DNA from 3 places in the Psychrosphaera sp. 1_MG-2023 genome. Region 1 is predicted to be linked to each of the others. Evidence: predicted binding sites of a transcription regulator. Region 1 holds the regulator's gene; each other region holds the start of a gene.

Evidence for each region. The regulator sigma-54, encoded in region 1, starts transcription at its own class of promoters, with help from an activator protein. The targets are predictions, from matches to a motif close to GTTGGCACGNNNNTNGNNT.
Region 2: the regulator sigma-54 is predicted to act here: its motif matches at 4,112-4,130, upstream of flgA (flagellar basal body P-ring formation chaperone FlgA).
Region 3: the regulator sigma-54 is predicted to act here: its motif matches at 6,454-6,472, upstream of glnA (glutamate--ammonia ligase).

The regions. Positions count from the first base shown of each region.
Region 1 is NZ_JAUORW010000019.1:38,815-49,831, forward strand. Features, by position in the region: gene Q4575_RS16380 (phospholipid-binding protein MlaC) at 1-443, opposite strand, end outside; gene mlaD (outer membrane lipid asymmetry maintenance protein MlaD) at 436-906, opposite strand; gene mlaE (lipid asymmetry maintenance ABC transporter permease subunit MlaE) at 922-1,701, opposite strand; gene Q4575_RS16395 (ATP-binding cassette domain-containing protein) at 1,703-2,563, opposite strand; gene Q4575_RS16400 (calcium/sodium antiporter) at 2,770-3,729, shown strand; gene Q4575_RS16405 (KpsF/GutQ family sugar-phosphate isomerase) at 3,744-4,709, shown strand; gene kdsC (3-deoxy-manno-octulosonate-8-phosphatase KdsC) at 4,710-5,276, shown strand; gene lptC (LPS export ABC transporter periplasmic protein LptC) at 5,276-5,827, shown strand; gene lptA (lipopolysaccharide transport periplasmic protein LptA) at 5,827-6,318, shown strand; gene lptB (LPS export ABC transporter ATP-binding protein) at 6,338-7,063, shown strand; gene Q4575_RS16430 (RNA polymerase factor sigma-54) at 7,107-8,597, shown strand; gene hpf (ribosome hibernation promoting factor) at 8,630-8,917, shown strand; gene ptsN (PTS IIA-like nitrogen regulatory protein PtsN) at 9,006-9,455, shown strand; gene rapZ (RNase adapter RapZ) at 9,457-10,317, shown strand; gene Q4575_RS16450 (HPr family phosphocarrier protein) at 10,320-10,592, shown strand; gene mgtE (magnesium transporter) at 10,770-11,017, shown strand, end outside.
Region 2 is NZ_JAUORW010000010.1:93,526-104,542, reverse strand. Features, by position in the region: gene flgE (flagellar hook protein FlgE) at 1-551, opposite strand, end outside; gene Q4575_RS11145 (flagellar hook assembly protein FlgD) at 627-1,310, opposite strand; gene flgC (flagellar basal body rod protein FlgC) at 1,322-1,741, opposite strand; gene flgB (flagellar basal body rod protein FlgB) at 1,744-2,142, opposite strand; gene Q4575_RS11130 (protein-glutamate O-methyltransferase CheR) at 2,307-3,137, opposite strand; gene Q4575_RS11125 (chemotaxis protein CheV) at 3,165-4,094, opposite strand; gene flgA (flagellar basal body P-ring formation chaperone FlgA) at 4,323-5,033, shown strand; gene flgM (flagellar biosynthesis anti-sigma factor FlgM) at 5,115-5,414, shown strand; gene flgN (flagellar export chaperone FlgN) at 5,417-5,857, shown strand; gene zipA (cell division protein ZipA) at 7,335-8,462, opposite strand; gene Q4575_RS11100 (chromosome segregation protein SMC) at 8,478-11,017, opposite strand, start outside.
Region 3 is NZ_JAUORW010000015.1:107,834-118,850, reverse strand. Features, by position in the region: gene Q4575_RS14960 (hypothetical protein) at 1-284, shown strand, start outside; gene Q4575_RS14955 (hypothetical protein) at 344-1,135, opposite strand; gene Q4575_RS14950 (hypothetical protein) at 1,235-1,648, opposite strand; gene glnG (nitrogen regulation protein NR(I)) at 1,721-3,130, opposite strand; gene glnL (nitrogen regulation protein NR(II)) at 3,130-4,242, opposite strand; gene Q4575_RS14935 (DUF4124 domain-containing protein) at 4,329-4,853, opposite strand; gene glnA (glutamate--ammonia ligase) at 4,984-6,390, opposite strand; gene Q4575_RS14925 (phosphoribulokinase) at 6,887-7,789, opposite strand; gene Q4575_RS14920 (hypothetical protein) at 7,900-8,778, shown strand; gene Q4575_RS14915 (MAPEG family protein) at 8,778-9,185, shown strand; gene purD (phosphoribosylamine--glycine ligase) at 9,297-10,577, opposite strand; gene Q4575_RS14905 (class I SAM-dependent methyltransferase) at 10,867-11,017, opposite strand, start outside.

The DNA of each region.
Region 1 (11,017 bases):
CGAACTTTAACTTGCACGCGTTTACCAGTAACCGGTGTAGAAGGTTCAAATATAACTTGCTGGTCTTTATATAAAGTCAAAATACCAGCGTAAGTCGCGATTAAATAAGAACGAAAAGCTTCATAGAACTCTTCTCTTTGTTCTTTAGTGGTCTGGCGATAATAAGGACCCAAAACTTTTGCCGCTGCAAATTTGTGATTAATCGTTGGAGCTAATTGCTCTGCAACAACACCACGTAGAACTTCTGGGTCTAGCTGAATTTGTTCTTGTTCACGTGCAATACGTCTAAATAAACGGTCAGCGACAACGCGCACTAATCCAAATGGATCAGATTTATCTACGTTTGATAAATCAGTAATGTTTTCAGTTTTTACCGGTGCTGAATAAACTGGGGCTGCAAGCCCTACGACCAATAAAAGCGATAAAGAAAAATGTTTAATCATGATTACCCTGGCTAAATAAAAATTGCCCAATTAACTCTTCAAGTACTAAGGCTGACTTCGTATCTTCAATAAAGCCACCCTCACCTAATATTTCAACGGTTTCGTCGATAAACCCAGGTTCCAATCCTAAATACTGTTCACCGAGTAAACCAGAAGTCAGAATGGACAACGAACTTGTGTCTGGGAAGTTGTTGTATCGTGAATCAATTGCAAGTTTTGCGATTGGTGCATAATCAACAGGATCAAGTGTGATTTCTTCAACTCGACCAATAACAACACCACCAACTTTAACCGCGCTACGCACTTTTAAACCGCCAATATTGTCAAATTTTGCATAAAGATTATATGTCTGACCCGACCCTGTAACCCCTGCGCTGGCCACATTTAAAGCCAAGAAAATCAAAGCTGCAATACCCAACGCGACAAAAAAACCAACCATTATTTCAAACTTTCGAGATGTCATTTAAATTACCAACTTTTAATTTCCAAACATAAGGGCTGTAAGAACAAAGTCCAACCCCAATACTGCCAACGACGCTTGCACAACAGTTTGTGTTGTCGCCTGGCTAATTCCTTCCGACGTCGGAACTGCATCATAACCTCTAAATAATGCAATCCAAGTCACTACAAACGCAAAAACAATACTTTTAATAACACCGTTTAAGATGTCATCTGTGAAATCAACGCTAGCTTGCATAATGGACCAGAAGCTCCCCTGATCAACACCAAGCCACTCGACACCAACTATGTGGCCACCAAGAATACCTACCGACGAAAACATGATTGCCAACAAAGGCATACTAATCACACCAGCCCAAAATCGCGGAGCGACTATTCGGCGAAGTGGATCAACCGCCATCATTTCTAACGACGTTAACTGCTCTGTTGCTTTCATCAAGCCAATTTCAGCTGTTAATGCCGAACCTGCACGGCCAGCAAACAGCAATGCGGTAACAACCGGCCCTAATTCTCTTAATAGTGCCAATGACACCATAGGACCTAAGCTATCCTCAGCGCCGTAATCAATTAACACAGTATAGCCTTGTAAGGCGAGTACCATACCGATAAATAAACCTGACACTAAAATAAGCACAAGTGACTGAACGCCAACCACATGTATTTGCTTAATTAGCAGTGGAAACGCTTTTTTGAAATTTGGTTTACCACCAAATAAAGCACCAAATAAAAGATACGTCGCCCGACCAATTGCCGCGAAACTACTTAACGTACCCTTACCTAAATTTTGCAACCAATCCATCTTAATCCTGCATTAAATCTTGCTTGATAGGCTGAGCGTTGTAATGAAATGGCACCGGACCATCTGACTCACCCCTTAAAAATTGCTGGACCAAAGGTGACTCACTCGCCAATAGTTGCTCTTTAGTTCCATGCCCAATAACTCTTTTATCGGCAACGATATAAATATAATCAGCAATACTCATCACTTCTGTTACATCATGAGATACCACAATGCTTGATAAGTTCAATGACTGGTTTAAATCTCTTATTAAACGAACCAATACGCCCATAGATATTGGGTCTTGTCCTACAAATGGTTCGTCGTACATTATCAATTCTGGATCCAGAGCAATTGAACGTGCCAAGGCAGCTCGTCTTGCCATACCTCCGGATAACTCATTTGGCATCAAGCTGTGAGCACCACGCAAACCAACGGCCTCAAGTTTCATTAAAACCATAGTTCGGATGATCTCTTCCGGTAACTTAGTGTGTTCTCGAATTGGAAACGCCACATTATCAAAGACCGTCATTTCTGTGAATAACGCTCCACTTTGAAATAACATGCTCATTGTCTCACGAACTTTATATAATTCCGAACGACTCAAAGAAGGGATATTGTGGCCATTAACAAGAATTTCACCCGAATCAGGATATAATTGACCGCCAATCAAACGCAGCAAGGTTGTTTTGCCTATACCACTCGGTCCCATTATTGCGGTCACTTTACCTTTAGGAAAGATCATAGACATGTTGTCGTAGATCAATCTGTCGCCTCTAGAAAACGTCACGTTTTTTAGTTCAACATGTGGTGATTTCAACCAATCTGAGGGTTGTTCACTGTTTTCTAATTGAGAGGTCAATCGCAACTCCGATTCTGACATTAATAGTGGCTCCATATGATGTACATTGTATGAGTTAAATAGCGATTATGCTACGTCTAAAACGTTAAAAAATGTAACGTAGCTATATTGACGAAAAATCACGCAAAAAGTTTCCTAAATGCGTTAAATCAACGATAATTCTTTGCTTTATAATTCTACAACCGCCACAATATCAGGCAACTATGTTTATCGATATGACTTAATTTATGTTATCTGCCTCAATAATTTTAATTCTTTCCTTTGCGGTACTCGTGTGGAGCGCCGACAAATTTGTATATGGAGCTTCTGGATTAGCCAGAAATCTGGGCGTTTCTCCAATGATCATCGGCTTAACTATAGTTGCAATGGGCTCATCTGCACCTGAAATAATGGTATCAGCCAATGCGGCATTAAATGGTGCGACGGATACCTCCGTCGGTAATGCACTTGGTTCTAACATTACAAACATACTTTTAGTGCTTGGCATTACAACGATGGTTCGCCCACTGACAGTATCTTCTACCACCTTATATCGTGAAATGCCGATTCTATTAGGATTCACATTACTCGCTTGGTATATCTTATCTGATAATGTTTTAAGCTTTAACGAAGGAATCGGCCTGTTGGTTGGCTTTTTTATGTTTATTGGCTTTCTCATTTTTTTGGCTAACCACACTAAGAACCCTAACGACCCTTTACTTGCCGATAACGACGACGAAATCCCGTCAGATCTACCAACCTTATATGCCGTGTTATGGGTCATCGCCGGGTTAATCATGTTGCCACTTAGCTCCCACTTTTTAGTCGACTCTGCAGTGATCATCGCTCAATTCTTTGGCATTAGCGACCTTGTTATTGGATTAACAATTATCGCGATTGGAACCAGTTTGCCAGAGCTTGCGGCAAGTGTAGCCGGCGTATTAAAAGGCGAAGATGACATGGCAATTGGTAATGTCATCGGCTCAAACATATTTAATATCCTAGCCGTATTATCGGTTGGTGCCCTTATTCATCCGAGTGAAATAGACCCGAACGCCGCATCCCGTGATATTTTTGTCATGATCGGAGCAACAGTCGCTCTACTGTTTATGGCAATGAACTTTAAAGGCACTCGCAGAATTAATCGCGTTGAAGGCGGTTTACTGTTAGTAGGGTTCGTTGCATACCAAATTGTCTTATTTAGTTAATTTAAGTCGTTATTATGAATTCGTTAATACAATCAGGTTTACAAGTTATTGCGATTGAAAAGGCCGCTATTGAGCAACTTTCCGATTCCATAGACATCAATTTTGCAAATGCATGCGAACTAATGTTGGCGTGTAAAGGGCGAATTATTGTTACTGGAATGGGCAAGTCAGGTCATATAGCCAACAAAATAGCGGCGACATTAGCTAGCACAGGGACACCAGCTTTTTATGTTCACCCCGGTGAAGCAAGTCATGGCGACTTAGGTATGTTTACCGACGCCGATATAGTGTTAGCGTTATCAAACAGTGGTGAAACAGCCGAAGTCATTTCGTTATTACCGGTGTTAAAACGCATTGGCTGTGCAATTGTCTCTATGACTGGAAAACCAAGCTCAACACTAGCCGTTAATTCCGATGTGCACCTTTATGCAGGCGTTAAACAAGAAGCCTGCCCACTCGGACTTGCACCAACAGCATCGACAACAGCGAGTTTAGTTCTTGGCGATGCATTGGCCGTGTCAATGTTAGAAGAACGTGGGTTTACCGCGGAAGACTTTGCCCTTAGTCACCCCGGCGGAGCACTTGGCCGTAAGTTATTACTCACTAATAAAGATGTAATGCATACTGAAAAACGGATCCCGTTGGTCACTGACCAAGCGACATTAAAACAAGCGATCATCGAAATGTCAGCCAAAGGACTTGGTATGACGGGGATCACCAATGACCAGGGACAATTAGCGGGTATTTTTACCGACGGAGACTTGCGTCGTTGTCTAGATCAAGACAAGCTCGACATGTCCGCCGGTATAGTTAACTATATGACTCGTAACTCAATTTGCAGCGCCGCAAATATCCTTGCCGCTGAAACTTTGCATATTATGGAAGAAAAAAAGATAAACAGTCTTTTTATAATCGATGATAATAACTTCCCAGTGGGCGCGATAAATATGCACGACTTATTAAAAGCAGGGGTACTTTAAATGCGCAGATATGAAACTTGGTATCAGGCAATACCAAATGATGTTGTCGCTCGCGCGCAGCAAATCAAATTATTAATATGCGATATCGACGGCGTTTTTTCAGACGGAACCGTAATCCTAGCCAACAGTGGTGAAGAATTAAAAGGCTTTAATACCAAAGATGGTTATGGCATTCGTTCTTTAATAGATGCAGGTGTTGAAGTCGCGGTAATCACGGGACGCAAATCAACAATTGTGCAAACTCGCATGAGCAGTTTAGGTGTAAAACATATTTACCAAGGTATGGACCAAAAACTAGAAGGTTACGAGCAACTAAAATCAGACTTAAACTTAACCGACGAACAAATCGCATACATTGGTGATGATTTTCCAGATGCTCCGGTAATGTTAAAAGTTGGCCTTGCAACCGCTACAGGCGACGCGCACCCATATATCAAAAGCATTGCTCATTTAGTAACGACATTAAATGGTGGACGAGGTTCTGTAAGAGAATTAACCGACCTACTGATCATGGCGAACTATGGTGAAGAGTACATTACCGAGAATATCACCGGAGCAAGTCTATAATGTTAGCCCGTGGCGTTGTTGTTATATTGTTTTTGGGGATCGTTGCCGTTTTATGGCAGCCCAATTTCGCGCCACAATCGCAAATGCCTTTTGACTTTGAAGAAGAACTGATCCCGGAATTTACCGCTAAATTGCTGCATCAAGAGTTGTTTGACTCTAATGGTGAACTGCAGCAAGAAGTGTTTTCACAAAAAATGGAGCACTTTTCAGAGTTGTCCCTAACTCATTTTATTTCACCTGAATTTATAATTTACCAAGATAAAAAACCATTTTGGCGACTCTCCGCACAAATTGGCGACATGCAAGAAGGTATATTAACCTTAGATAAAAATGTCATCATGGTACAACTTGGCGAAAAGTCATTGATCCAAACCATAACAACAAATTTTTTAGAAATTAACTTAGACTCTAACTTGGTAACAACAGACAATCCGATTACGATTACGGGTGATAAATTGACAATTGTTGGGCAAGGTTTGGTTGCAAATTTAACTGAAGGCACGGTGACACTAACTCATCATGTGGAAACGCTGATTAAAGGTAACAAGTAATGACATTCAAGCGACACGCGTATATCGCCACAATATTGGTTGCTCTATTTAGTATGGCCGTTTCGGCAAACAGCGAAGATTTGAAAATAAAATCGGACAATCAAGATCTTAATTACAACAACAATACGATGTATTTTAAAGGTAATGTTGTTGTTTCTCAGGGGCCTATATCAATTAAAGCGGATGAGCTATTTGTCGACACCCAGGACGGCACCGGTGAAAAATTAATTGCCAAAGGCAGTCCGGCTTTATTTACTCAAATCGACGAAGAAAACGGTAACTTAACCGCAAAAGCAAACGAGATTGAATACTTTGTTACAACTCAAACCCTTAAATTAAGTGGCGACGCAAAGTTTAAACAAGGTGGCTCTGAAGTACAAAGTGGCTCGATCGAATTTGACCTTGCTAAAAAGCGCGTAAAAGCGGATGGCGATGCCTCAACGGGTGGTCGAGTTACCACTACGATAAAAACAAAAAAGAAAAACGGCTAACGACGGAATTAATAACTCGATGACTAAATTAATCGCAACACATCTCGCCAAGTCGTATAACAAAAGGCAAGTTGTAAAAGACGTCAGTATTTCAGTAAATGCCGGTGAAGTCGTCGGACTACTTGGGCCAAATGGTGCCGGTAAAACGACAACTTTTTATATGATAGTTGGATTGGTTCCTAACGACAAAGGTAGCATTACACTTAATGATATTGACTTAAGTCACGAACCAATGCATGTTCGTGCTCGTCATGGAATAGGCTATTTACCACAGGAATCTTCGATATTTAGAAAACTTACTGTTTCCCAAAATATCATGGCCGTGTTACAAATGAGAAAGGACATCAATGCCAACCAAAAAGCCGATTTGTTAGATGATCTTATTGGTGAATTTCATATAGAACACATTCGCGATAGTTTAGGTATGGCATTGTCAGGTGGTGAGCGTAGGCGAGTAGAAATTGCAAGAGCGCTGGCTGCGGATCCTAAAATTATATTACTTGACGAACCATTTGCTGGGGTCGACCCTATATCAGTAATTGATATTAAAAAGATTATCCAACAACTCGTCGCAAAAGGGATCGGTGTTTTAATTACCGACCATAATGTACGTGAAACGCTTGATGTATGTGAAAAAGCCTATATCGTGAGTCATGGTGAATTAATCGCAGAAGGTACACCAGAAGAAGTCCTTGCTAGCGAAATCGTGAAAAAAGTTTACTTAGGTGACCAGTTCACTTTGTAATTTAGTGTATAACCATTAATTAGTATAATCTGATTGGAATTAGATGAGACCTTCACTTCAATTAAAAATGGGTCAGCAATTAACAATGACCCCACAATTGCAACAAGCCATAAGGTTGTTGCAGTTATCCTCATTAGAACTCCACCAAGAAATTCAAGAAGCCTTGGATAGCAATCCTCTATTGGACGCAGAAGACGAAAGTTTAAATCACGAAAAAAGCGAACAATCGATAGAAGATGTATTGGGTGAAACGGAAGGTCAAAACAAAACGACCGACGACGATACCGACTGGGCGCAGGAAGAAATAAATACCACTGAAGCACTTCAAACCGAAACCATCAGTGAAGAGATGTCTACGGACACAACATGGGATGACTACATGAGCGCCGCCCCTGCGAGCTCTGGCCCAGCATATGAAGGCGAAGACACAGTCTATCAAGGTGAAACCACTGACAATATTCAAGACCACCTCCGCTGGCAGTTAAACCTTTCTACGTTTACCGAACAAGATCTTGCAATCGCGACCGCCATTATTGACGGCGTCGACGAAAAAGGCTTTTTACGCCTCACCGCTGAGGACATCGTAGAAGCCATTGACATCGAAGATGTGGAAATAGAAGAAGTTGAAGCGGTACTTAAACGTATTCAACTATTCGACCCCGTAGGCGTCGCCTGCAGAGGGTTACAAGAATGCTTGTCGGTGCAATTGAAACAATTTTCAAATGACACGCCATGGAAATTTGAGGCCATAGACGTTATCGACAATTACATCGATTTACTGGCCAATCGTGATTACCGGACTTTACTTAGAAAAACCAAGTTAAAAGAACCCGATCTGAAAGATATTCTAGAACTCATCCAACAACTTAATCCAAATCCTGCAAGTGTCGTTATCAAAGATGAAATCGACTACGTCATTCCCGATGTAACGGTCGTTAAGAAAAAAGGTCGTTGGTTAGTAGAGCTAAATCCAAATTCCATGCCTAAACTAAAAATAAACGAACAATATGCATCGTTGTCAAAAACCTCAAAAAATACCAGTGACACGCAATTTGTACGTTCCCATTTACAAGAAGCTAAATGGTTTATCAAAAGTTTAGAAAGTCGTAACGATACGCTGCTAAAAGTATCAAACTGTATCGTGCAGCAACAGCAGGGATTTTTTGAATATGGCCCAGAAGCCATGAAACCAATGGTTTTGAACGATGTCGCAGAAATGGTCGACATGCATGAATCAACAATTTCTCGTGTGACGACTCAAAAATATATGCACACACCTAGAGGAATTTTTGAACTTAAGTACTTCTTTTCGAGTCATGTAAGTACAGAGAACGGTGGTGAATGTTCTTCCACTGCGATTAGAGCTTTAATCAGAAAGTTAGTTGCGGCGGAAAATCAGGCTAAACCTCTCAGTGATAGTAAAATTGCAGAGATCCTGGCTGACCAAGGTATTCAGGTTGCCAGACGGACTATTGCAAAATACCGGGAATCATTAAATATTCCCCCTTCAAACCAACGAAAACGACTGGTGTAAACACCTCTCTATATCAACAGAAGGAATTTTTTATGCAAATTAATTTAACTTGTCGTCATATAGATTTAACAGAGTCATTAAAAGAATACGTAGATAACAAATTTGCTAAATTAGAGCGTCACTTTGACCATATCAATAATGTCCATGTGATTTTAGACGTTGAAAAACTGAGTCAAATAGCTGAAGCAACCTTACATGTAAACGGTGGTGAATTGTTCGCCACTTCTGAACATAACGATATGTATGCCGCGATTGATAGTTTAATAGATAAGCTAGATCGACAGGTAATAAAACATAAAGAGAAATTGACCCGTCACTGATGGGTTTAAACTAAATAAACGTGACGCTAGGGACGGCGTCACAAACAACACCTTTTGGCGTAAGCAAAAGGTAGGCAGTTAACCAAACATGAATTTAAAATTATTACTTCAACCAGATTGCACCAAAGTTATTGCTGATTGTAAAAGCAAGAAAAAAATACTTGAACATATAGCTGAAATTGCGAGTGCGCAGCTGCCAAATTTATCTAGCATAGATATTTTAGAGAGCTTGATGAACAGAGAAAAGTTGGGCAGCACTGGTATAGGTAACGGAATTGCGATACCACATGGCCGAATAAAAAATTCGAGTAAAGCCGTAGCAGTTCTCTTAGTTACCCACAAAGGAGTGAATTACGATGCGATTGATAAACGACCTGTAGATATATTTTTTGCCCTGTTAGTACCAGAAGATCAATGCGACACTCATCTGGCAACATTGGCATCGATAGCAAAAACCTTTGACAACAAAGATGTTTTACGCAAAATTCGTAGAGCAGAAACAGATTTGGATTTATACAACATAATAGAAGCCGCCTAAAATGCATATTTTTATTGTTAGTGGCCGTTCAGGCTCAGGGAAGACCGTCGTACTGCGAGTGTTAGAAGACCTTGGTTATTACTGTGTAGACAACCTACCAGTAAATCTATTGCCAGCTCTATCGCACAGTCTCAGTCAAAATTATGAACAAGTTGCCGTTAGCATTGATGTTCGGAATATTCCAGAATCCGAGCAAGAGCTAGTCGAAAACCTCGATTTTTTACCTAAAAACGTTAATACAACGGTTTTGTATATTGACGCTAAAGACGAGGTTTTGATCCGTCGTTATAGCGAAACTCGTCGCTTGCACCCATTATCAAAAAAAGAGTCTGGCCTACCTGAGGCAATTCAAGAAGAACGCAAGCTCCTTGATTCTATTGCGACTCGTGCCGATTTGTTTATCGACACGTCAGATTTAAACGTTCACCAACTAACCGAAATGGTGCGCGAAAAAATTCTTGGTAAATCGGAAAAAAACCTCGTAATAACGTTTGAATCTTTCGGTTTCAAATATGGTGTACCAAACGATATCGACTTTGTATTTGATGCACGTTTTTTACCAAATCCACATTGGGAACCTGCTCTGCGGCCTTTAACCGGCCTAGATTTACCCGTAATAGAATTTTTAGAAGCCGAGCCATTGGTTAATAAATTTGTATTCCAAATTAATAACTTTATGTCGACGTGGCTGCCACATTTGGAACGAAACAACCGCAGTTATTTAACCATTGCCATTGGCTGTACTGGCGGAAAACATCGCTCGGTTTACATCGCCGAGGCACTTGCAAACTTATATCGCTCACGTGAAAATGACGTTAAAACGCGCCATCGTGAGATAAGTCGTTATTTGAAGAGTGAATAAACATGGAAATTAGTCGTACCGTTACCATAGAAAACAAACTTGGGTTGCACGCCCGTGCGGCCACCAAACTAGCGCAATTAGCTCAGGGATTTGAAGCAACGGTAACTATTCAACAAGCAGACAAAAAAGCCAATGCCGATAGTGTGATGGCATTGTTGATGTTGGCCAGTAACCAAGGTAAAGATGTGACCGTAATCGCGACGGGTAACGAAGCAAAAGTCGCTGTTGACGCTATCTGCGAGCTCATTAGCAATAAATTTGATGAAGACGAATAATTAGTATTTTGATTGTTTTAACTTAAATAAAAACAATCAGTTGCTATTAAAAAATGTCATTTTGAGTTAATATTGGCGGCGAGACCACACTTAGGTTTACGTTTCCTTTATATATTGGGCCAGCGATTGGCAATATATCCTTTATAGAAAGTAACTTCATCACACACTAAGGGTTTTATGGCAGAGCTTTTAGAGCAAGAATACAACATCCCTATCGAAGAACTTAATACTGCACTTAGCGGCGGTATGTTTGTGCACGTTAGAAACATGTTGGATTCGATGCCTACTTCAGATATCGCTCTGTTACTGCATTCCTCACCACCAAAATCTCGAACCGTAATTTGGCAATTAATCGACTCCAGTATCCAAGGTGAAGTTCTCGAAGAACTGTCTGAAGATGTGCGTAACCCTATCTTACGTAGCAT
Region 2 (11,017 bases), on a different contig from region 1:
TCTGATGCGTCAAACGCTGTTGGGTCAAGTGCAGTTTCGTTGCTGTCTAAGTTAAATGTCATATCAATAGCAGAGGTTTGCTGAGGCGCACCTGCTGTATCAGGAATTTGTACAGGTCGTGTTGTACTCAAACTAACCGATTTAACAGAACCGTCGTCATTGACAGGGAAGCCCTGCAAATAATTGCCGTTTGAGTTAACAATGTAATTATCTGCATCGAGTTTGAACGCTCCAGAACGCGAATACGTTATGTCGCGACTCAATAAGTCATTGGTTAATGCAAAAAAACCACCACCAGATACAGCCATATCTAGGGAGTTTGAAGTAAACAATAGGCTACCTTGAGTAAACTGTTGTGCTACGTCATTGATTAACACACCTTCGCCGTTTGCAGTTCGCGAGTTTGAGAAGATGGAGGAAGAAAAGACGTCGGCAAATTCTGCTCGAGACTCTTTAAATCCATAAGTGTTTACGTTCGCAATGTTGTTCGCGGTTACATCTAGGTCTTTTTGAGCTGCTTTTAAGCCACTCAATGCAATATTAAAAGACATAGGATTCTCCTATTGTTACTTTCTGAACTGCGATATGCAGCTCTTAAAAGAAAATGTATCGTTTAAATTAGTTAACTAGTCGCCTACTGCCAAAATGTCTGACAATCTGATTGCGCCTAATCCTTGTATATTCAATTCAAGTCCCGTGCCATTTTGTCCTAAAGTGACCGAACTTACGTTGCCATAGCTTAAAACAGAGAAGCTTTCTGATTCAGTCGCCCCATTTGGCAAACCTGTAACTTTGACTTCGTATGGTCCAGGAGGCCATGGATTGCCGTCCAGATCTTTACCATCCCATTCAAAGTCCATTAAACCAGATTGTTGACTACCATAAGGAATGATAACGGAACCACCCGTAGAGCTAGTAATTTCTACCAATACGTTCTGAGTTGAACTGCCTAAAGGCACCTGTCCTTTAAAGCCTGTGCCATCTGAATAGGCCATCGGACTATTCAACAACACGTTTCGGCCAACTAAAGAAGACGCTTCTAGTGCTTGGTTCGATGTCATCGATGCTGTCAAAGAATCCATTTTGTCACCTAGACCAGTGATCCCATCAGCCATTGTGAATTGCGTCATCTGAGAAATCATGTCTTCATTAGATGTTGGATTTAGCGGGTCCTGCATTGATAGCTGTGTGGTAAGCAAGGTATAGAAGTCTTCTTGACCCATCTGGCCATTCACTTCGTTAGTTACAATGCTTTCTTCCTGCCAACGTAAATCTTCTGTTAACGAATTTGATATAGTGTTATCTATCATGGTGTATTACCTTAACGTTGACCCATTTGTAATGTTTTACTCAACATTTGCTTTGCTGCATCAGCAACTTGCACATTTGTCTCATAAGAGCGTGATGCTGAGATCATGTTTGCCATTTCTTCAACAACGTTGACATTAGGTTTGTAAATATAACCATCGCTATCTGCCATTGGATGACTTGGGTTATGTTCAATGTTTAGCGGAGCGTCACTTTCAACAATGCCGAGCACATTAACGCCTGGAGACTGTGTTTGAGCACCAAGTGCTTTATCCATTTCTGCGGCAAAAACTGGATGCCTTGCGCGGTAAGTTTCACCGACACTACTCGACACCGTATTGGCGTTAGCAATATTACTTGCTGTTGTGTTCAATCGTACTGATTGAGCGCTCATACCAGTGCCTGAGACACCAAATACATTATATAAACTCATTGTTATTGCCCTCCACTAAGGGCTGACTTCAACCCTTTAATTTTGCCATTTAAGAATTGCAAACTTGCTTGGTACTCGATGGAATTTTGCATAAACAAATTACGTTCAACCTGAACGTCGACACTGTTGCCGTCGCCGGTATCAGGTTGGTTTGGGATGCGGAATTTTTCATGCGAATTAGCGTTGATAGACAAGTCAAAATGTTTGTCATGTGTTTTCGACATAGTATGACTTTGCTTCTTTTGTGCATTTTGCAATGCGTCCGCAAAATCAACATCTTTTGCTTTATAGCCTGGCGTATCGGCGTTAGCGATATTGCTAGACAATATCTCTGCACGCTCTGACCTCGCTAACAAAGCATATTGATGTATACCAAATGCTTTATCTAAACTAATAGCCATATTCGCTCCCAATCGTCACTTTGTATTCTTAAATCTGTGTTGAAAAGAAATGCAAAATAAAGGCCAAGAAAAAATGACACTTAATAATTAGGGAGGGAAAAACAATTAAAACGTTGAAAATTAAGGATTAATTAAAAGTAAATGAAGACTAGCCTTATAAAAGGCTAGCTTTTTTTGCGGTAAACGATACCTGGGTTACAACGAACCATTTCAAATTTGTCGCTTAATCCGGACATGGATTCAGAAGCGCCAAGAACCAAATAACCGTTAGGATTCAATTGCGCTGCAAACTTATTGATAATTTGAGACTTAATCTCTGGGGAAAAATAAATAAGCACATTGCGGCAAAAGATGACATCAAACTTACCTAACAACTGGTAACTGTCGAGTAAATTTAAATGTCTAAAATTAACGAGGCGGCGAATATCAGCCCTGACCTGCATCATGCCATTGCCGCTGTCTGCAAAATATTTACTGCGGCGTTCTTGAGACAAACCACGAGACAGCGCCAAGTTGTCATATTCCGCATTTTTACAGATATCTAACATCGTATTAGAAATATCCGTTCCTAGAACCGAAAACATACTTTTGCTCGAAACCGACGGCGATGTACGATATTCATCAATAGTCATACCAATGGAATATGGTTCTTGACCTGACGAACTGGCCGCAGACCAAATTTTGATCGGACGCCCTTTATCAAGCTCTGGCAATAAATTATTTTTTAACAGTTCATAAGGATAGGTATCACGAAACCATAAGGTTTCGTTTGTTGTCATCGCATCAACAACCGCAGCTCGTAATTGACGTTCTGTCGGTTTTAGCGTTTTGCTGACAAGCTCCGCCAAGGTGCCAATTTGGAACCTTGTCATGAGGGGCGAAAGGCGACTCTTCACCAAATACAATTTGCTATCGCCTAGTACAATGCCACATTGTTGCTCTAGAAACTGACAAAATACGCGGTAGTCTGAATCACCTAGAGTATTACTATTCAAAACTGATTTCTCATTCAAATGCCATTGTTAGTCTGTATGTAGCCATTTTTGAACCGCTCCAGCGAGTTCATCAGGGTTAAATTTCGCAATAAAATCATCAGCCCCGACTTTTTCAACCATTGCATGGTTAAAAACACCGCTCAATGAGGTATGAAGTATAACATGTAAATCGGCAAGCTTAGGCCGAGATTTAACTTCGGCTGTTAAGGTATAACCATCCATTTCTGGCATTTCTACGTCAGAGATCAGTAGGCCAATTTTTTCAGTGACAGAATGTTCACAGCTCGCGGCGACTTCAACCAAATAATCGAGGGCTTCTTTACCGTTTTTCTTCGCTTCAATGGGTAACCCTAACCCCTCTAAAGCCCGTTTCACCTGATTTCTCGCAACAGACGAGTCATCAGTAATTAGGATAATACGGTCTCCCAAATCACTTTGCATCTCAGTGTCGGTGACAATACCGTCTGAAACGATTGTGCTTGAAGGCGCTATTTCTTCTAATATTTTTTCCACATCCAAAATTTCGATCAATTCATTGTCGATTTCAGTCACGGCCGTTAAATAGTTAAAGCGACCCGACCCTTTTGGTGGGGGCATAACAGAACCCCAGTTTAAGTTTACAATTCGTTCAACAGAATCCACCAAAAATCCCTGAATGGTCCGATTGTATTCAGTGATAATAATAAAACAGTCTTCCAATTTTTTAATTGGACGCCCACCTGTTGCTAAACTCATATCAATAACAGAGATGGTCTGCCCTCGAATATGAGCAATTCCTTTCACATAGCTATTTAATCTTGGCATCACAGTTAATGGTGGGCATTGCAGAACTTCACGCACTTTAAAAACATTAATGCCATAACGTTGACGACCATTTAACTTGAAAAGTAAAAGTTCCAGCCGGTTTTGACCAACTAATTGGGTTCTCTGATTAACCGAGTCAAGAATACCCGCCATATAACTTCTCCAATAAACTAGGAACGAAAATTGCTTACTCTGTAATGAACAACGTAATAAACAATGATAAATAGATGTTTTTAAGCCTTTAAATATAACTTTAGTCTTGTTTTAGCTTAATACCAACATCAAAACAAATGAAAAAACGCCAGCAATTTGACGGTTTGTCGAATGAAATCAAACTGGCTCGTTAACTATATGATAAAGCATAGTAAAAAGGCGATGAATATGTTGAAAAATTTCCCAAAAGTTTACGTATTAACCATAATCTTTTTATTCACCACATTGGGTGTATCGGCGTCCACGTCAAATTCTTTAATTCAAAAACAACTTATTGACGGTGTAACTCGTTATGTAAATCAAACGGTTAACCCAGACGACAGTGAACATATTAAGGTTAAAACGATACCATTGGACAATCGAATTAGGGTTAATCAATGCCAAGTTCCACTTGAGTATGAAATGATGAATCGTCGTAAGTTCACCAGACAATTTCCAGTTAAGGTCAGCTGCAACGCAACAGGTGCGTATTGGAAAATGTTTGTCCAGGTCCGCGTGACAGAATATATTGAAGCGCTAGTAACAACAAAAAGTGTTGGTAAAGGCGAACTCATAACCGAAGACCATATTACCCTTAGCCTTATAGAAAAAAGAAATGTTGATACCGGCAATGCGATTTCGACCGAAGCACTAATCGGTGGCCGAGCGATCCGTAACTTACATCGAGGCTTTCAAATCGGTGCTAATGATGTTTGTCTGGTTTGTAAAGGTGATAGCATATCGATTGTGGCACAGTCATCTAACATGATGATTAAAACGAATGGTACCGCCATTGAGAGTGGTGCATTTGGTGAGTCAATTAAGGTTAAAAACAATTCTTCAGACCGTATTGTTAAAGGCACGGTTGGAGAATTAAGACAAGTGTACGTAAATTTATAAAATAGTGTTAAAGTTTACCTATTGGCAGCCGATAGCAATGATGAGTAAATATTTTTGGTGGGTATAGTCATGGTAAACGATGTGAAAAATAGTGGATTACAAGGTAACAACACTTTGTACCACGCAAAAAAACAACACTTAGAAGAAGTTAAACACGATTCCGTAAAGCACACGACTACGTCGCGAGGTGCTGAGAAGGACTCTGTCGCGCTTACGCCGCAGGCAAAACAATTGAAAGAATTACAAAAAAAGATTTCGGACGGCGATGGTTTCGACCGGAAAAAAGTTGAAGAAATTAAAAAGGCAATTACCGAAGGTGCATATAGTATCAATTACGAACGCTTAGCGTCGAAATTGGCCGCTTTCGAATTTGATTTATAACTATGGCAGAACAACCAGAAATAATTACTCATTTGAAAAATGTTTTACTGCAACAACGACTAAATCTTCAGTCGATGATGGAGATATTGGCATCTGAATTAGAAGCTGTGAAAAAACGCGACGGTGACCAATTGTCGCGCGTAGCTACAGAAAAAGAAAAGCTGCTGAATGCTATTTCTGAAATTGACAATCAATGCAACACAGAGCAATTTAAGCCATATATTACTGGTAACGACGAATTGTCTGCATTAAGAGATGAAATTGTAGAAGCATTTGAAGTTTGCCAACAAAAAAATGAAGTTGTGTATTTAACTGCAACACAAACTCAAGTCGCCATCGACGAAGTCAAGCGCCTATTAATTGGCGGAAGCCGAAACTCAACATACGACTCGTATGGCCAGAAAAAGACTGGCGGCAGTTTAGGTAAAGGAATCAAAGCCTAAGCCTTTCAGCTGCTATATCCTCGGCCAGTAATATGGCCAAATTCAATACCATCAGTTTCATATCCCTTTATTCTGTTAACCAAAACGCACGCGCCTTTACGGTACCTGTTTGGATTGATGTTTTTTGTGTTGAACTTATGAGCTAATTTAAGGACCAGTGGAGGACCAGTGGGGTCAGAGTCGCTGATATTTAAAACTTCCTCAGTACTCGGTTGGAGATCCCTAATATCGCTTAGGCTCTTTTAGGATGACGTTTTACTTTCTGAAATTATGAGCCAATTGAAGGCGGATTATGAACTTCCTCTGCACTTGGTTGGAAACCTGTGGGGTCAAAGTTGCTGATATTTATAATTTCCTCTGCATTCGGTTGGAGATCCCTAATATCGCTGAGGCTCTTTTGGGATGACGGTATTTCTGGTAGTTGGAATGACGTTTTCTGTTTTGTTCTGAAGGTGGTTTTTCTTTAAAACAAGGTGTTGTTACACATAAAGTTCAGGCAACATTTCCCTTCGTCTAAATCCCCCTTAGTTGAGATTTATATCTCGAAGTGAACGGCAGGGACGCCGTTGCAAGGAATGTGCATAGGGATGTGCGTACATTCCGTCTTCGACGATAATATAAATCTTAAATAAGGATTAGGGATTTGGCCGAAAGCGGTCTTTTTGCCTACTTTTTGGGCTGTTGCAAAAAGTATGGTCGACGCAGTCGAAATGGCCGCCCGCAGGGCAAAGAAAAGCGAATTATGAAATTCCTCTGCATTCGGTTGGAGCTCCCAAATATCGCTTAGGCTGACTCATATTACAAGCTTTGGGGATGACGTTTTTTGTTCTGATTACTTGAGCCAATTAAAAGCGGATTATGAACTTCCTCTGCACTTGGTTGGAGATCCCTAATATCGCTTAGGCTGACTCATATTACAAGCTTTGGGGATGACGTTTTTCGTTCTGATTACTTGAGCCAATTGAAGGCGGATTATGAACTTCCTCTGCATTCGGTTGGAGATCCCAAATATCGCTTAGGCTCTTTTAGGATGACGTTTTTCGGTTTGGTTCGGATGACGGTTTTTCTGTTTGGTTCGGATGACGGTTTTCTCAATAACTAGTTATCACACCTAAAGTTCAGGCTGCATATTACTTCGTCTAAATCCCCCTTAGTTGAGATTTATATCTCGAAGTGAACGGCGGGGACGCCGTTGCAAGGAATGTGTTCACTTAAAGGACGAAGGGAATTCGTCAGTACATGGATGTACGTCAGACGAACTAGGGATGTACGTACATTCCGTCTTCGACGATAATATAAATCTTAAATAAGGATTAGGGATTTACCACAAAGCGGTCTTTTTGGTTACATGATCTTAGAAACAAGAGCGGCTGTTGAGAAAAGTGACTCGCCTTTAGGCGAAAAGCCGCCTGCAATGCACAAGTAACACGTCAGTATGGTCGACGTAGTCGAAAAGCTGCCTGCAAGGCAAATTATCCTAAGACTTACCTTTAAACTTCCTAATACGTTCTACGTATCCACGAACTATTGATACATCAAGCGGTCGGCGTTGTTCGTCTAACACTTTAGCGCCAAATTCTTCGGCAATTTTCTTTGCTGCATTGTGCATCATATTAAACGTTTGTAGTGGTTCTAAGGCATTTGGTAATGTCATAAAAATAGTTAAACCACGGGTTGAGAACTGCTCCATATTGTCCGGATCAAAAGTACCTGGATTAAACATGTTAGCAAGACTAAACAAAATTTCGCCCTGCCCTGAATTTAGTTCATGGCGGTGGAAAAATTCCATTTCACCAAATTTGAAGCCAAGTGTAAGAAGTAGAGGCAACAGTCTCGCACCTTCAATAACAGCACCTTCTGACTTATCGACAAACAGCATCAGCACTTCTTGTGGCGGTTCAGGCTCGGTTTTAGGGGCGTCAGTCGCTTGGAATGAAGGCTCTGTTTTGAATTTTGGCTCAGACTGAGTTGGTGTGCCAGATTGCATAGACCCACCATCAGCGTGTCGGGTTTGGTTAAACGACACAGATTCGTCGACATCCATTTTAGAAATGTCTTTGAAAACAGGTTTTGCTGGCGCAGGTTCATCTGTAACGTCTGACCAATTACCAAGCTTTGGTTCTAGGTCATCAGGGTCTACTTCACCATGACGCAGGTCGGCACGGACGATATCATCAGAATCATCATAATTAGTGGTAAACTCTGTAGGTTGCTCAGTTTTATCACCAACATTTTGAAACAGCTCATTTTGCGGTTCAAACGTAAGTGTTTCGGTGCTTACGGCTACATCCTCAGCTTTTTCTTCAGGAGGGTTTTCTTGCGCTTTGTGGTAAATCGAATCCACATCAACATTCATAACAGGCAAGCCTTTGTTACCACTCTTAGCTTGCAACTCATTAAAGTCCATTTCCATTTGCTGTAACTTTAACGCTTGGTTTTCTTCGCTTAATTCGTTTTCTTCAATTTGCGGCTCTACGTCGTCAACATATTTACGTTTCCGCTCTTCACCAACTGCTTTACGTACCGTCCAAACACCGTGCAGTATTACCGCGCCGATGGCTAACGATCCCAAAAGAATGAATGCTAATCTTAGTTCTTCTGCCATGTGATAAAAATACCCTTATGAGGCTTCCGCCATTTTTACTGCTTCCTGAATGTCTACCGCGACAAGTCTTGATACACCGGGCTCCTGCATAGTGACCCCGGTTAGATGGGTAGCCATTTCCATTGCAACTTTATTATGACTAATGAAAATAAATTGTACTGTTTCTGACATTTCTTTAACCAACTTACAAAATCGACTAACGTTCGCGTCGTCAAGTGGCGCATCAACTTCATCGAGCATACAAAATGGTGCCGGATTCAGTCGGAAAATAGAAAACACCAATGATAATGCGGTCAACGCTTTTTCGCCACCACTAAGAAGGTGAATTGTCGAGTTTTTCTTTCCAGGTGGTCGCGCCATTATGGTAACACCTGTATCTAACATGTCATCTGCGGTTAGTTCTAAATAAGCCGTACCACCGCCAAACACCTTAGGAAATAAAATTTGTAGATCCGTGTTTATTTGTTCAAAGGTTTGCTTAAACTTAGATCTGGATTCGCGATCAATCTTTTTAATTGCAGACTCTAATGTATCCAACGCGCCGGTCAAATCATTAAACTGATCATCTAAGTAGCCTTTTCGTTCTGCTTGTATGTCATATTCTTCAATCGCGGCTAAATTTATAGCCCCCAAACGAGAAATAGAATTAGTGGTTTTTTCTAACTCAATAGTCCATTTTTGCTCTTCGGCTTCGGCTGGCATCCCATCTAAAATAGGCTTCAGCGGTTGATCCATGTCACTGAGCGTTTCTAACATGTTTTGAGCTCTAACCCGAGCGCCTTCACTATCGAGTTTTATCGATTCAATTTCACTGCGCATTTTATCCAGTTTAGCCATTACGCCAGACTGGCCCTTTTCTAATTCGGCAATACTCTGCGCAACCTCAGCTAGTTCAGCTTGCAGTATATGTAATTGTTCTTCCTGCAGGATTTTTTGTTCGAGCAACGCTTCTAACTGTATCTGCAATTCAGCGGTTGGGTCATCACTTTTAGTTAAGCTTGTTTGAAGTTCGACAAAACGAGCTTTCAATTGCGACTGATGCTGATGAGCACGCTGAATGTTGGTGCGTGAAACGTCGAGTTGAGATTGAATATTTTGACATTTCAATTCAAGCTGATGTTTTTGGGTTTTCGCTAAATCCACTTGATGCTTGGCCTGTTTGACTTGTTCCGACAGACTTTGTTTGTCGTTCTCAAGTTCAAGTAACTGACTTTCATGTTCAAGGTGTTGCGTTTCAACTAATTCAAGTTCTTGTTCTAAACCCCAGATCTGAGTTTGTTCTTCTTCTAGCTGGAGAACGATGGTTTCAGCTTCTTTGTGTAATTTGGCAATCAACAATTTATGTTGTGAAAGCTGCTGTTCAAGCAACTTAACTTGCATTTGCGACTCGGCACTTTTTTGTTCCAACAATTGACGTTGTTTTTGTAAGTCATGGAGATTATTTTCCTGTGACCTATGCATTTCGCGCGCTGCGATTAACGTTTGGTTAACGTCCTCTAAAACATGCTCTTGTAATTCAACTTCAATTGTAAGCTCAGAGATCTGCTGTAGTCTTTTTAAAACTCCACTCTCAACGCTAGAACCGTCATTGCTAGTTGATTGACTCGGTCCTGTACAACTCCAATTTTTGCCTACCCACTGCCCATGTATTGTAACGGCACTTTCAAACTCGTTACTCTTAACAAGCTCCAGCGCTTGCTCTGTGGTTTCAGCAACACCAATTGAATTAAACCATGACGGGAAACTGCCGGCTTTCACTTTAGTCGCAATTGAATTAGGTACCGAAGTGAGAACGTCATTAATAACAAACTGACCATTTATTTGAGATTCAGGAAGGCGGTCGACTAAAATAGGCGAGCCCATATAACTGACCAAATTTTCAATAGCGTAAGCCCAATTAGATCCAACTTCTAGCTGCGTTAAAAGTGAACCTGAATTGACCACATTGCTGTCTGCCAAAAGCTCAGCTATTTTTCCAGTGGATTGTGACTCATGCTCAATCTGCCACTGCTTTAAGCCATCGAGCTTGGCTTGCAATGATACCAACTGATTATTGGTGGCTAAATATTGTTGCTCAGTTTCTGTTTTATTTTGCGCTGCGCTATTGAGGGTCGTTTGTTGCTCGTCAATGGCAGATGCGGACTCCACAAGACTTTCGATTAACAGTGCTAATTCGTCGTTGCACAGCGATAATTCTTGTTCTATTGATTTAAGATCAAAATCTTGAATTTCTTTAGTTACTTCAGCTTGACGTTGGGTCAATCGAGCAGTTTGCAGTTGATGGCCTTGAATTTTAGTCTTAACAACCTGACTGTTTTGTACGACATTGGCTGCTAACTTTTGCAACTTTTCCCATGCAGTTTGTCTGCTGTCAAATTTGTGCTCCGCATTTGCAAGAGTTTCCAAACCTTCTTCTAATTGTTCATCGACAATAGCTTGCTCAGGCTCTATAAAGGCCAAAGACTCTTCGAGCGTGTACAAGCTTTCCTGTTCGACTTCAATATGTTGTTCTGCATCTTCTAGAGCCTGCTTCAGCTGAGCAAAGTCTTCGGTTT
Region 3 (11,017 bases), on a different contig from region 1:
ATGTAAAAATATTAAGTAAGTACCTTCAATCGCGTTCTTTTTCAATTCAAAGCCAACCTAGCAATGCATTTTGGACTGTAAAACTCACCGCTAATATTGAAGACCAAAAATACTTATCACTACAGTTAGAGATATCAAATACCGATGACTTTCAAACCATATTGGTAAATAACAGTCGTCAACTACCGGCAACCACGCTGTCGAATCCAATTATGTTAGAGAAGTTTTTTAATGTTCATATTGAACTGATGAAACTCAATGAACATCTACGTACAAAAAGGTAATTTGGTAAGCTGAGCATTAATAAATAACCCGCCTAGGGCTACTAGGCGGATTAGTATTACTATCTCTTTCTTAATAATAGACCGAGCGCTGCGCACAGAAAAATGGCTCTGTGATCCGGCTCTGGTACGTTAACTACATCAGGTGCCGCTTCGCCAAATATATTAATATTGCGAAGACCAAAAATTTCACTTCCAGAGTCAGCTTTAACGCGTAATCTAAGTGCTAATGTATTGCCTGTTGCTGCAATCCCTCGATTGAATGTGGCAAACTCGTTTGTCATTAATTGGCCATCTATCGATAGCGGATCTTGAAAGGTCACTGATTTTCCTGACGCCATAATATACTGCATTTCTTTGCTGTTTTCGGTTTGAATGTTAAACAATGCCTGGTGTTCGCTAGCGTCTATTGAATAATCGAACTCTAGCTTGTCAGAAGTTTCAAAGTCTCCCATCGCAGCAAAGTCGATTCCAAGGTTAATACTGTTATATCCAGCAATTGAAAATAACCATTGAGCCTCGACCCACTGCCCGGAGGTTTGCGAATTAACCGTGTCAGATAAAGCAAATAAAGGGGTGAACTGCGATGCAGTGGTGATACTTTTAAATCCGAGATTATCAGCCGGAGAACTAAGTGTTTCGTCAATTAAACTGCTTGGTAACGCGTCGAAATCTATCGGATTAAATTCGCCAAAATAATCATCAGGTGAGGAAAACCCAGCTTGAAATGGATTTTGGTAATTCACTAGGTTTTTGGTGCCATCCGCCGTAAGGGCAAAGGCGATAAGTTCGCAGTTACCTTTGGCTGGGGTAAATAATAGGAATAATAAAGCGGTTATTAAATAGTTTTTCATGGTACATCCTTGTCTAGTTTTAAAACCTAAAAACTAGCCAGAACCACTTAAAACAACAAGTCCAGTTTTAGTAAATCACTAAAAACTGGACTTTAAATACTACCGCTTTGCTATCTTCGATAAATGAGACAAAGCCGCTGCTTTTGCTTCATCTTTGGTAGCATAAAGCTTGCCGTCAATTCCATCCGCAACGCCCGCAGATCTCAAGGCACGGTCCATTTGATATCGAGAAAGTGCTGTGGGGAAAACGTAACAACTGACTCGACAACCGAGGTTTTGATTCATTCGTATTGCGTCAACTAGTATAACTTCGGCTTCTGGGGTCGCAGCTTCTAAGTCATCTGAAATGCAAATTAATGCCCAAAACTCCCCGTTTAAAGGCGCTATGACCTCTTCAACCGAGTTAGCAAAAAACGACATTAACTCAGTACTTGCGGCGCCTCGAAATGTAGCCCAAACAATATTGCCCTCTAAAGACAAAGTTAATTCTGACCGAAATCCTTTAAATCGCATGAGCACCCTACTAATTCCCTATTATTGCCCATAGATTAGATCAAATTTCCAATAGTCGCCACTGGTTTAATGCTAACCCATATTTAATTCTTGCATCTTTCTGGTTATGGTATTACGCCCCCAACCGATACGTTTCGCCGCTTCTTGTTTGTGGCCACGCGTATGACGCAATGCAATATCAATTAGAGCCCGTTCAAAAGCGGCCTGAGCATCCTTGATAATGTCTGATTCACCTTCGCCTAATCGCTTATCTAACCAAGATTCAAAACTCGATACCCAGTCATCAGCTACCGCGGATGGATCTTTAGCCGTTTTAGAGGTGCTCGTTGCCGTTAACATTTCCGGTGGTAAATCATCCATAATGATCTCTTTACCACTCGCCATTACGGTCAACCAACGGCAGGTATTTTCAAGTTGGCGAACGTTACCCGGCCAAGTGTATTGCGATAAAAATTCTGCCGCATTTTTGGACAACATTTTGGCGTCAACAGCCAGCTCTTTGGCGGCCTTGAACAAGAAATGTTCACACAATTGTGGGATATCTTCTTTTCTATCTCGAAGCGCTGGAATGTGAATTCTGATGACATTTAAACGATGAAACAAATCTTCCCTAAATTTGCCTTGGTCCACCAAGTTTTCCAAATTTTGGTGGGTCGCAGCGACAATTCGAACATCAACAGAAACCGGCTCGTGACCACCGACTCGATAAAATTGACCATCAGCGAGTACACGTAATAGTCGAGTTTGGATGTCCAATGGCATATCGCCAATTTCGTCCAAAAATAAGGTTCCGCCATTGGCTTGTTCAAATCGGCCTTTTCGTGCAGCTGCAGCCCCCGTAAAGGCACCTTTTTCATGGCCAAACAATTCTGATTCAATAAGATCTTTTGGAATTGCAGCCATATTCAAGGCAACAAACGTTTGTTCTTTTCGTGGGCTGTGTTTATGCAACGCGTGGGCGACAAGTTCTTTACCCGTTCCCGACTGACCATTGATTAAAACGCTTACGCTAGAGCGTGACAATCGCCCGATCGCGCGAAACACTTCCTGCATCGCTGGGGCTTCACCAATAATCTCAGACGCTGGCTTTTGTTTTACTTTCAGTTTACCGCTGCGCTTTTTACCATGTTCAATCGCACGGCGGGTCAAATTAACCGCTTCGTCAATGTCAAAAGGCTTTGGAAGATATTCAAATGCGCCCTGTTGATACGCGTTTACCGCACTATCTAAATCAGAGTGCGCCGTCATGATGATAATTGGCAGTTGCGGGTGACTGGCCTGCATTTTATCCAATAGCTCCATACCGTCCATCTCTGGCATTCTGATGTCCGATATAATCGCTTCTGGTTCATCATATTCAAGTCGTTGCAACATCATAGTTGCAGAGGCAAAAGATTCGACTTCAAATCCATCTTGTGTAAGCGCTTTTTCCAAGACCCAACGAATTGAGTTATCGTCATCTACTATCCAAACTCTACTCATTATTTACTTCCTTCATTGTCTTGTATTACAGGGATAAAAATCGAAAATGCTGTTTGTCCGGGCCAACTATCTACTTCTATTGTGCCTTGGTGTTGGTCGATTAACGTTTGTGAAATAGACAAACCTAAACCATTGCCGTCTGACTTGTTGGTCACCATTGGATAAAAAATTGTACTTCTTAGCTCATCGCTAATGCCTGGACCATTATCAACAATGGAAATTTTCAGGACTTGTTTAAAACGCGTGCCATGCATAACTTTAGAACCCGCAAATCGTGTTCTCATGGTTAATAACGGTTCGAAATTTTCTGGTTGATTAGCGGCGTATTCTAGTAAAGATTGAATGCCATTTTTGACTATGTTCAAAACCGCCTGCTCTAGTTGGCTAGGGTCAAAAACGGTGACTGGTAAACTAGGATCATAATCACGGTAAACTGTAATAAACTCAGGTTTGTCCAGCTTAACCAAATTATAGACTCGTTCTAAAACAATATGGATATTATTGGCTTCACGTTTAGGCGGGGTGTTTGGACCTAATAATCGGTCCACTAAGTCTCGCAATCGGTCTGATTGCTCTATAATCAACTGAGTGAATTCTTTTAGCTCTTCGGACTCCAGACTTCGGCTTAATAATTGAGCTGCACCACGAATACCACCGAGTGGATTTTTAATTTCATGGGCGAGTCCCCGAATTAGATGTCGGGAAGCACTAATATGGTGCTTTTGAGTATTTTCTTGGCTTATTTTACGCAAATTTTCATTTTGACGAACTTGAAGCAGACATAACGTCTCCCCTTCAACCATCGCCTGATCAGCGCTGACTTCGACTATTGAATGACGTCCATCAGGAAATACGACTTCAACCTCATTATCTGCAAAACTGCGACCGTTATCCCACAACTCAGCCAACAAAGCCTTTGGAAATGTATGATATATGAGTATTTTAAAAAATATTTGTCCCTGTAATTTGCGAATACTTTGCCCAAACAACATGGCTGCAGAATCGTTACAGAATTTAATTTTGCCGCTGCGGTCGAGTAAAAACACCGAAGAACTTAACTGTTCTAAAATTTGTTGGCTAACACCAGGGTTAGACGACGTTGGTTCGTTCATGGAAAAATCCGCACCGATATAGTGCATAGGTTTATTGAGTTTAGCCGTAAACTGGCTTTTTCTCAAATATCATTGCACCGATTTGGTTAATTAACCGATGCTCTATGCAAATAAACTGTTATTGGCTTACTTACTGCAATAACCTTGCCTGAATCGTTCCAAACTTCTAACTGAACACGGTGTTCACCGCGATCAACGTCACGTAAGATGAATACAGCTGACTTTTGAGGGCCTGCGACCTTCTTGTCGTCGAATTTGAGAACTACGCTCATACCACGCTTAAAGGATGGTTTAATCAAGCCATTGATATACAGCGAGCCAGTGTTATCTCTTATCGTGTCTTGATCAAGCGGTTTAACGATGTCGATTGAAACAACATCTAGGAGATCTTCTTTTGTTGTATCGCCACTAATTATTGAGGCGTCAACAGATTGGATAATATTGGGGGTTTTTGAAACATCTATCGTATCTGATTTAACATTAGGTTTTGGAGAATCAGAAAACACAAGTACGCCTTCAGCATTACGCCAAACGTATATTTTTTTCTTGTCTGCTGCTAGTGAATTAGTACTTATTAATACTAGAATTAGCAGTATTACGAACTTCCCCATGTTCTCTCATATCAAATAATAGACGTTAGACATAATCTAGCGAATTTTTAACTTTTTGGCTACAAAAAAAAGCCCACTCATGCGAGTGGGCTTAGATCTAATTTATTAATTTAAGTGAATTAAATTAATATTAGCAGCTGTAGTACATTTCAAACTCAATTGGATGAGTTGTCATGTTAAGTTTTTCAACTTCAGCGCGTTTTAATTCAATGTAAGCATCGATAGTGTCGTCTGTGAAAACACCACCAGCTTTTAAGAATTCACGGTCAGCACTTAGTTCATTAAGCGCTTCTTCTAAAGAAGATGCAACTTGTGGGATCGCTGCTGCTTCTTCAGCTGGTAAGTCATACAAGTCTTTATCCATAGCATCGCCAGGGTGGATCTTGTTTTTGATACCGTCAAGACCAGCCATCAACAACGCAGTAAATGCTAAGTAAGGATTCGATGACGGGTCAGGGAAACGTACTTCAATACGACGTGCTTTTGGTGAAGGTACTACTGGGATACGAATAGATGCAGAACGGTTACGTGCAGAGTATGCCAACATTACCGGAGCTTCGAATCCAGGGACCAAACGCTTGTAAGAGTTAGTAGAAGCATTGGTAAACGCGTTAATCGCTTTAGCGTGCTTAATTACGCCACCGATATAGTAAAGCGCAGTTTCAGAAAGGCCGCCATACTTGTCACCAGCAAATAAGTTTTCGCCGTTTTTAACAAGTGATTGGTGAACGTGCATACCAGTACCGTTATCGCCAACAATTGGCTTAGGCATGAATGTCGCTGTTTTTCCATATGCATGCGCCATGTTATGAACAACATACTTATAGATTTGAACTTCGTCAGCTTTGTTAACGATAGTATTAAAACGACAAGCGATTTCATTTTGACCAGCTGTAGCAACTTCGTGGTGATGTGCTTCAACTACTAAGCCCATTTCTTCCATTACTAAACAAGTCGCTGAACGCCAATCGTGTGAAGAGTCAACAGGTGCTACTGGGAAGTAACCGCCTTTAACGCCAGGACGGTGTCCTTTGTTACCATCTTCATAAGACTTATCTGAGTTCCATGCCGCTTCTTCAGCGTCAATTTTATAAGAAGAACCAGACATGTCAGTTTTAAATTTAACATCGTCAAATACGAAGAATTCAGGTTCTGGACCAACTAATACTTCATCAGCAATGCCTTCAGCACGCATATAAGCTTCTGCGCGTTTAGCAACAGAACGAGGGTCACGTTCGTAACCTTGGCCAGTACCAGGTTCGATTACGTCACAACGAATGTTTAACGTAGTCTCTTCTGTGAATGGGTCTAAAACAACTGACTCAGCATCAGGCATAAGAACCATGTCTGATTCATTAATACCCTTCCATCCTGAAATTGAAGAACCGTCAAACATTTTGCCGTCTTCAAAGAAGTCTTCGTCAATTTGATGATAAGGCACAGTGATGTGTTGCTCTTTACCTATAGTGTCAGTGAAACGTAAGTCAATAAATTTAACTTCGCTCTCTTTGATTAGGTTTAAAACCGTTTGAGACATTGTTTTCTCCAAGTTAAAAAAATATTTTTTCGAGCCCTTTGGCTCATTTAAGTGCATAAGGCAAAGCCAAATTCATGCCATCAAATTTTAGTTATATAATACAATGAGTTACATATTAACCCTGCGTTTCCATCGACAACATTGCACCACAATGGTTCAAAATACGCACCAACATGAGACTAATCAATAGAAAGCAACAATGAGTGTAATTTAGTTGTTACATTTTGTCCGCGATTTTCGTTATTTTTTTACATATAACGTAGTTCAGTTCCTTCTTAGATCCAAAAAAGACCTAATTTGAAATAACCAAAGTTGAATTAGAGTACCGCTACTACTAATGCAACAACCTAAATTACAGCAGTTTAGCAATAACACAATGCAGTAATGAAAATTAACTCACTTTTTGAGATAGCTATCTACTTACAGGTCTGTAAGTAGCGTTCAAAATTGAATTCCAAAATACAACTGCACCATTTTGAGGCAATGGGCATTTTGGCTATTTTTTACTGTCGATCCAGTCTAGTTGACCAATGAGTTTACGGCGGCTGAAAATTAGATTTTCAATTAATGGTGTTAATATAAGCTCCAATGCCAACCCCATCTTCCCACCCGGGACAACAATTGTATTGATTCGACTCATAAAAGAGCCGTCGATCATTTGTAATAAATATGGAAAATCAACATTAGGCACATCTCGGAAACGGATCACCACAAAACTTTCATCTAGTGACGGAATGTCTTTGGCACTAAATGGATTCGAAGTATCAACAGTAGGAACCCGTTGAAAGTTAATATTGGTTCTAGAAAACTGAGGGGTGATATGCGTGAAGTAGTCGTCCATGCTTCGGACGATGCTGCTCATTACAGCTTCGCGGCTGTGGCCTCGTTGGTTAGTGTCGCGAATTATTTTTTGGATCCACTCCAAGTTAACAATAGGTACCATGCCGATTAACAAGTCGACATAATGGGCAACATTATGCTGTTCGGTAACCGCTCCGCCATGTAGACCTTCATAAAACAGACAATCTGTATTGGGTCTGAGTTCTTCCCATGGCGTAAATGTACCAGGCATTTGATTATACGGAACGGCTTCATCAAATGAATGCAGGTACTTACGAACATTGCCACTACCGGTTTCAGAATAACTTTTAAATAAGCTTTCTAATGCTCCAAAATCGTTAGCTTCAGACCCAAAATAAGAAATATGGCGGCCTTGTTCTTGCGCTTTTCTAATTTCCATTTCCATTTCTGCACGTGCATAGCGATGAAAACTATCCCCTTCCAAGATCGCAGCATCCACGTCCAAATTACGGAAAATGTGAGTAATAGCATTTGTGGTTGTTGTTGTGCCGGCTCCAGAGGAACCAGTTACTGCAATTATTGGGTGTTTAACTGACATAAATCTTTTTTCTTAGTTTTGAGACTAGATTGTTATAAAGTGATTATTCTAATTAATCAAGCTTAGCGCGCTGAACATTTTATGACAAAAACAATAATTAGGTCCCTAAAATGATAAAAAACCTAGGTAAATTTGCGTTATTGAGTATATCCACTTTTTTACCAATAACGTATGCATCAACCGATATATTTGTTGCGCAGATCGCAACTAATGGGCAAAAAACACACGTAGTGGAAATAGATAATATTACTCAGCGTCCAGGATATGACAATCAGCCTTATTTTGCAGACGACGGTTCTGGGGTTTATTACACATCTCAATTGGCGCAACAAACAGACATTTTATTTTACAACTTGTCTTCAAAAACACTTACGAACATAACCAAGACATTAGATACCAGCGAATACTCACCGACGCTTGTTCCTGAGTCAAACAACTTATCTTTTATTAAAGTTGAACCTGATAGTACACAGCGGTTATGGACATTAACATTGGGAAGTCAAAAACAAACGATTATCAACAAAACAATCAAGCCTGTTGGATATCATGCTTGGGGCGCTGATAATGATTTGGCTCTATTTGTATTGGGTGAGCCAATGACGTTGCAATATATTCAGTCACCAGAACAAGAAAACGCGAAGGTCATCGCTAATGAAATCGGCCGAGCCCTTCATTATAATGCCAAACATCAGGTGTTTAGTTTCACAACGGGTACAAACAATGCACTTAATACCTTTTCAGCACAGACAGGAATTATCACTCAATACCTAGCTTTGCCTAAAGAAACGCAAGATTACACTTGGCTGAATTCAGATCAGGTCATTGCGGCTATGGGAACTAAAATAATGGTTTGGTCGTTACACACACCAAACCAAACATGGCAGCCTTTATTTGATTTTTCAAACCAGTGTCCAACAAATATAACCCGATTAGCGGTTAATAAATCTGCCAGTAAACTTGCCTTTGTATGTGACGAGGAAACACAATAATGAGTGAACTGCAGATTGTAATTTATTGTTTGATCATATCGGTCATTTTACCATTTGTCGCTAAAGTTCCTTTAGCTCACGCTATGCGTCAGGTTGGTAGTGGTAATATCAGGGGCTACGATAATGAAGAACCCCGCAGCCAGCAAAAAAAGCTTTCAGGTTTTGGCGCGCGTTGCTTAGCGGCCCATGAAAACAGTTTTGAAGCCATCATCATTTTTGCGCCAAGTGTGTTACTTGCCATAGCAACCGACAACCTCTCGCGGGACATTACGCTGCTTAGTTGTGGATTTATCGCTGCTCGTTGTTGCTATTTATTTTTCTACTGGGTCAATTGGGACAAACTGCGTTCATTAAGTTGGGGGATTGGGATGGGTTGTTGTATCGCCATCATGCTTCGTTGTTTGTAATACTCATTCGATAATTGTCTGTTTGTTTTAAAACAGCCTTGCGAGTAACACAAACAAAAACGCCTGCTTAATGCAGGCGTTTTATTTTTCAATAAGACAAATTATTTAGTGTTATTGCTCTCGTGCTATCGCGCGATATGCAATGTCGTTGCGAAATTGAACGCCATCCCATTTTATTTGTTTTACCGCTTCGTAGGCTAGGGCCTGGGCTTCTGTAACTGTTTGACCTAACGCTGTTGCACATAATACGCGGCCACCAGCGGTAACAACGTCATCGCCGTTTAATTTGGTTCCAGCGTGAAACGTTTTTGAATCAGCCGTTGCAACAGGTACGCCAGTAATAACATCACCTTTATTATAAGAACCAGGGTAACCACCAGCGGCTAATACCACTCCAACAGCAGGTCTAGGGTCAAATTTAGCTTCTTTACCTGCTAAATCACCGGCAACCGCAGCCAAACATAACTCAACCATGTCAGACTGCATACGCATCATAATAGGTTGTGTTTCTGGGTCACCAAAACGGCAATTATATTCGATTACTTTTGGCGTACCGTCAGTATCGATCATTAATCCTGCATACAAGAAACCTGAGTATGGATGGCCTTCTTTCGCCATACCTTCAACGGTTGGGTAAATCACTTCGTTCATAATGCGAGTATAAATTTCGTCTGTAACCACAGGTGCTGGTGAATAAGCGCCCATGCCACCCGTGTTAGGTCCAGCGTCATTATCAAATGCACGTTTATGATCTTGACTAGTTGCCATTGGCACAACATTTTTACCGTCGACCATAACAATAAAACTGGCTTCTTCACCCGTCAAAAACTCTTCGATAACAACTCGAGAACCGGCTTCACCAAATGCATTTCCAGCTAACATATCTTTAATCGCATCTTCAGCTTCTTGTAAAGTCATTGCAACAATGACACCTTTACCAGCTGCTAAGCCGTCGGCTTTAACGACAATTGGTGCGCCTTTTTCACGAACGTAAGCTATCGCTGGGTCGATTTCAGTGAAATTAGCATAATCCCCTGTTGGGATATCATGACGAGCTAAAAAGTCTTTGGTGAACGCTTTTGAGCCTTCTAACTGAGCAGCGCCTTTTGACGGTCCGAAAATTTTCAAACCAGCGGCTTGAAATTCGTCAACAACACCAATAACTAAAGGTGCTTCAGGACCAACAATCGTCAAATCGATAGATTTGTCTTTTGCAAATTGTAGTAACGCAGGTACGTCTTCTGCACCTATCGCAACATTTTCAAGTTTGTTTTCATTGGCTGTGCCGGCATTGCCAGGGGCAACATAAACAATCTCTACGTTTGGATTTTGAGCCGCTTTCCACGCCAACGCGTGCTCACGACCACCACCACCGATAACTAGAATTTTCATGGCTGTTTGCTACTCTGCTAAGTTCAAGATAATTTTGGGCGGAAGTATAACACGATGAAATTATTTTTCTGCTGGAAATAAAGTGCTAAAAACAACTAATGTATAGCTAAAACCATGACTGAGCTTATTAGGGCGTTTAGATGGCGTAACTTGTCAATGTACCGAAATGTACGGAAAAAAGTGATTTTTATTTATGGCAAGCTTGCGGGGGACGAAGAGAGGAAGCAGCTAGGGTCAATCTAGGCTATCAAAACAATAGTAAAAGGGGAGCGAACTCCCCATTAACAAATTAGTTTTTAACAAACTTTAATGTCATTCGATCGCTTTCGCCAATCATAGTGTATTTTTCTTTATCTTCATCACCAAGTGCCAAACGTGGTGGTAAAGTCCAAACTCCACGTGGGTGCTGCGCTGTATCTTTAGGATTCGCATTTATTTCA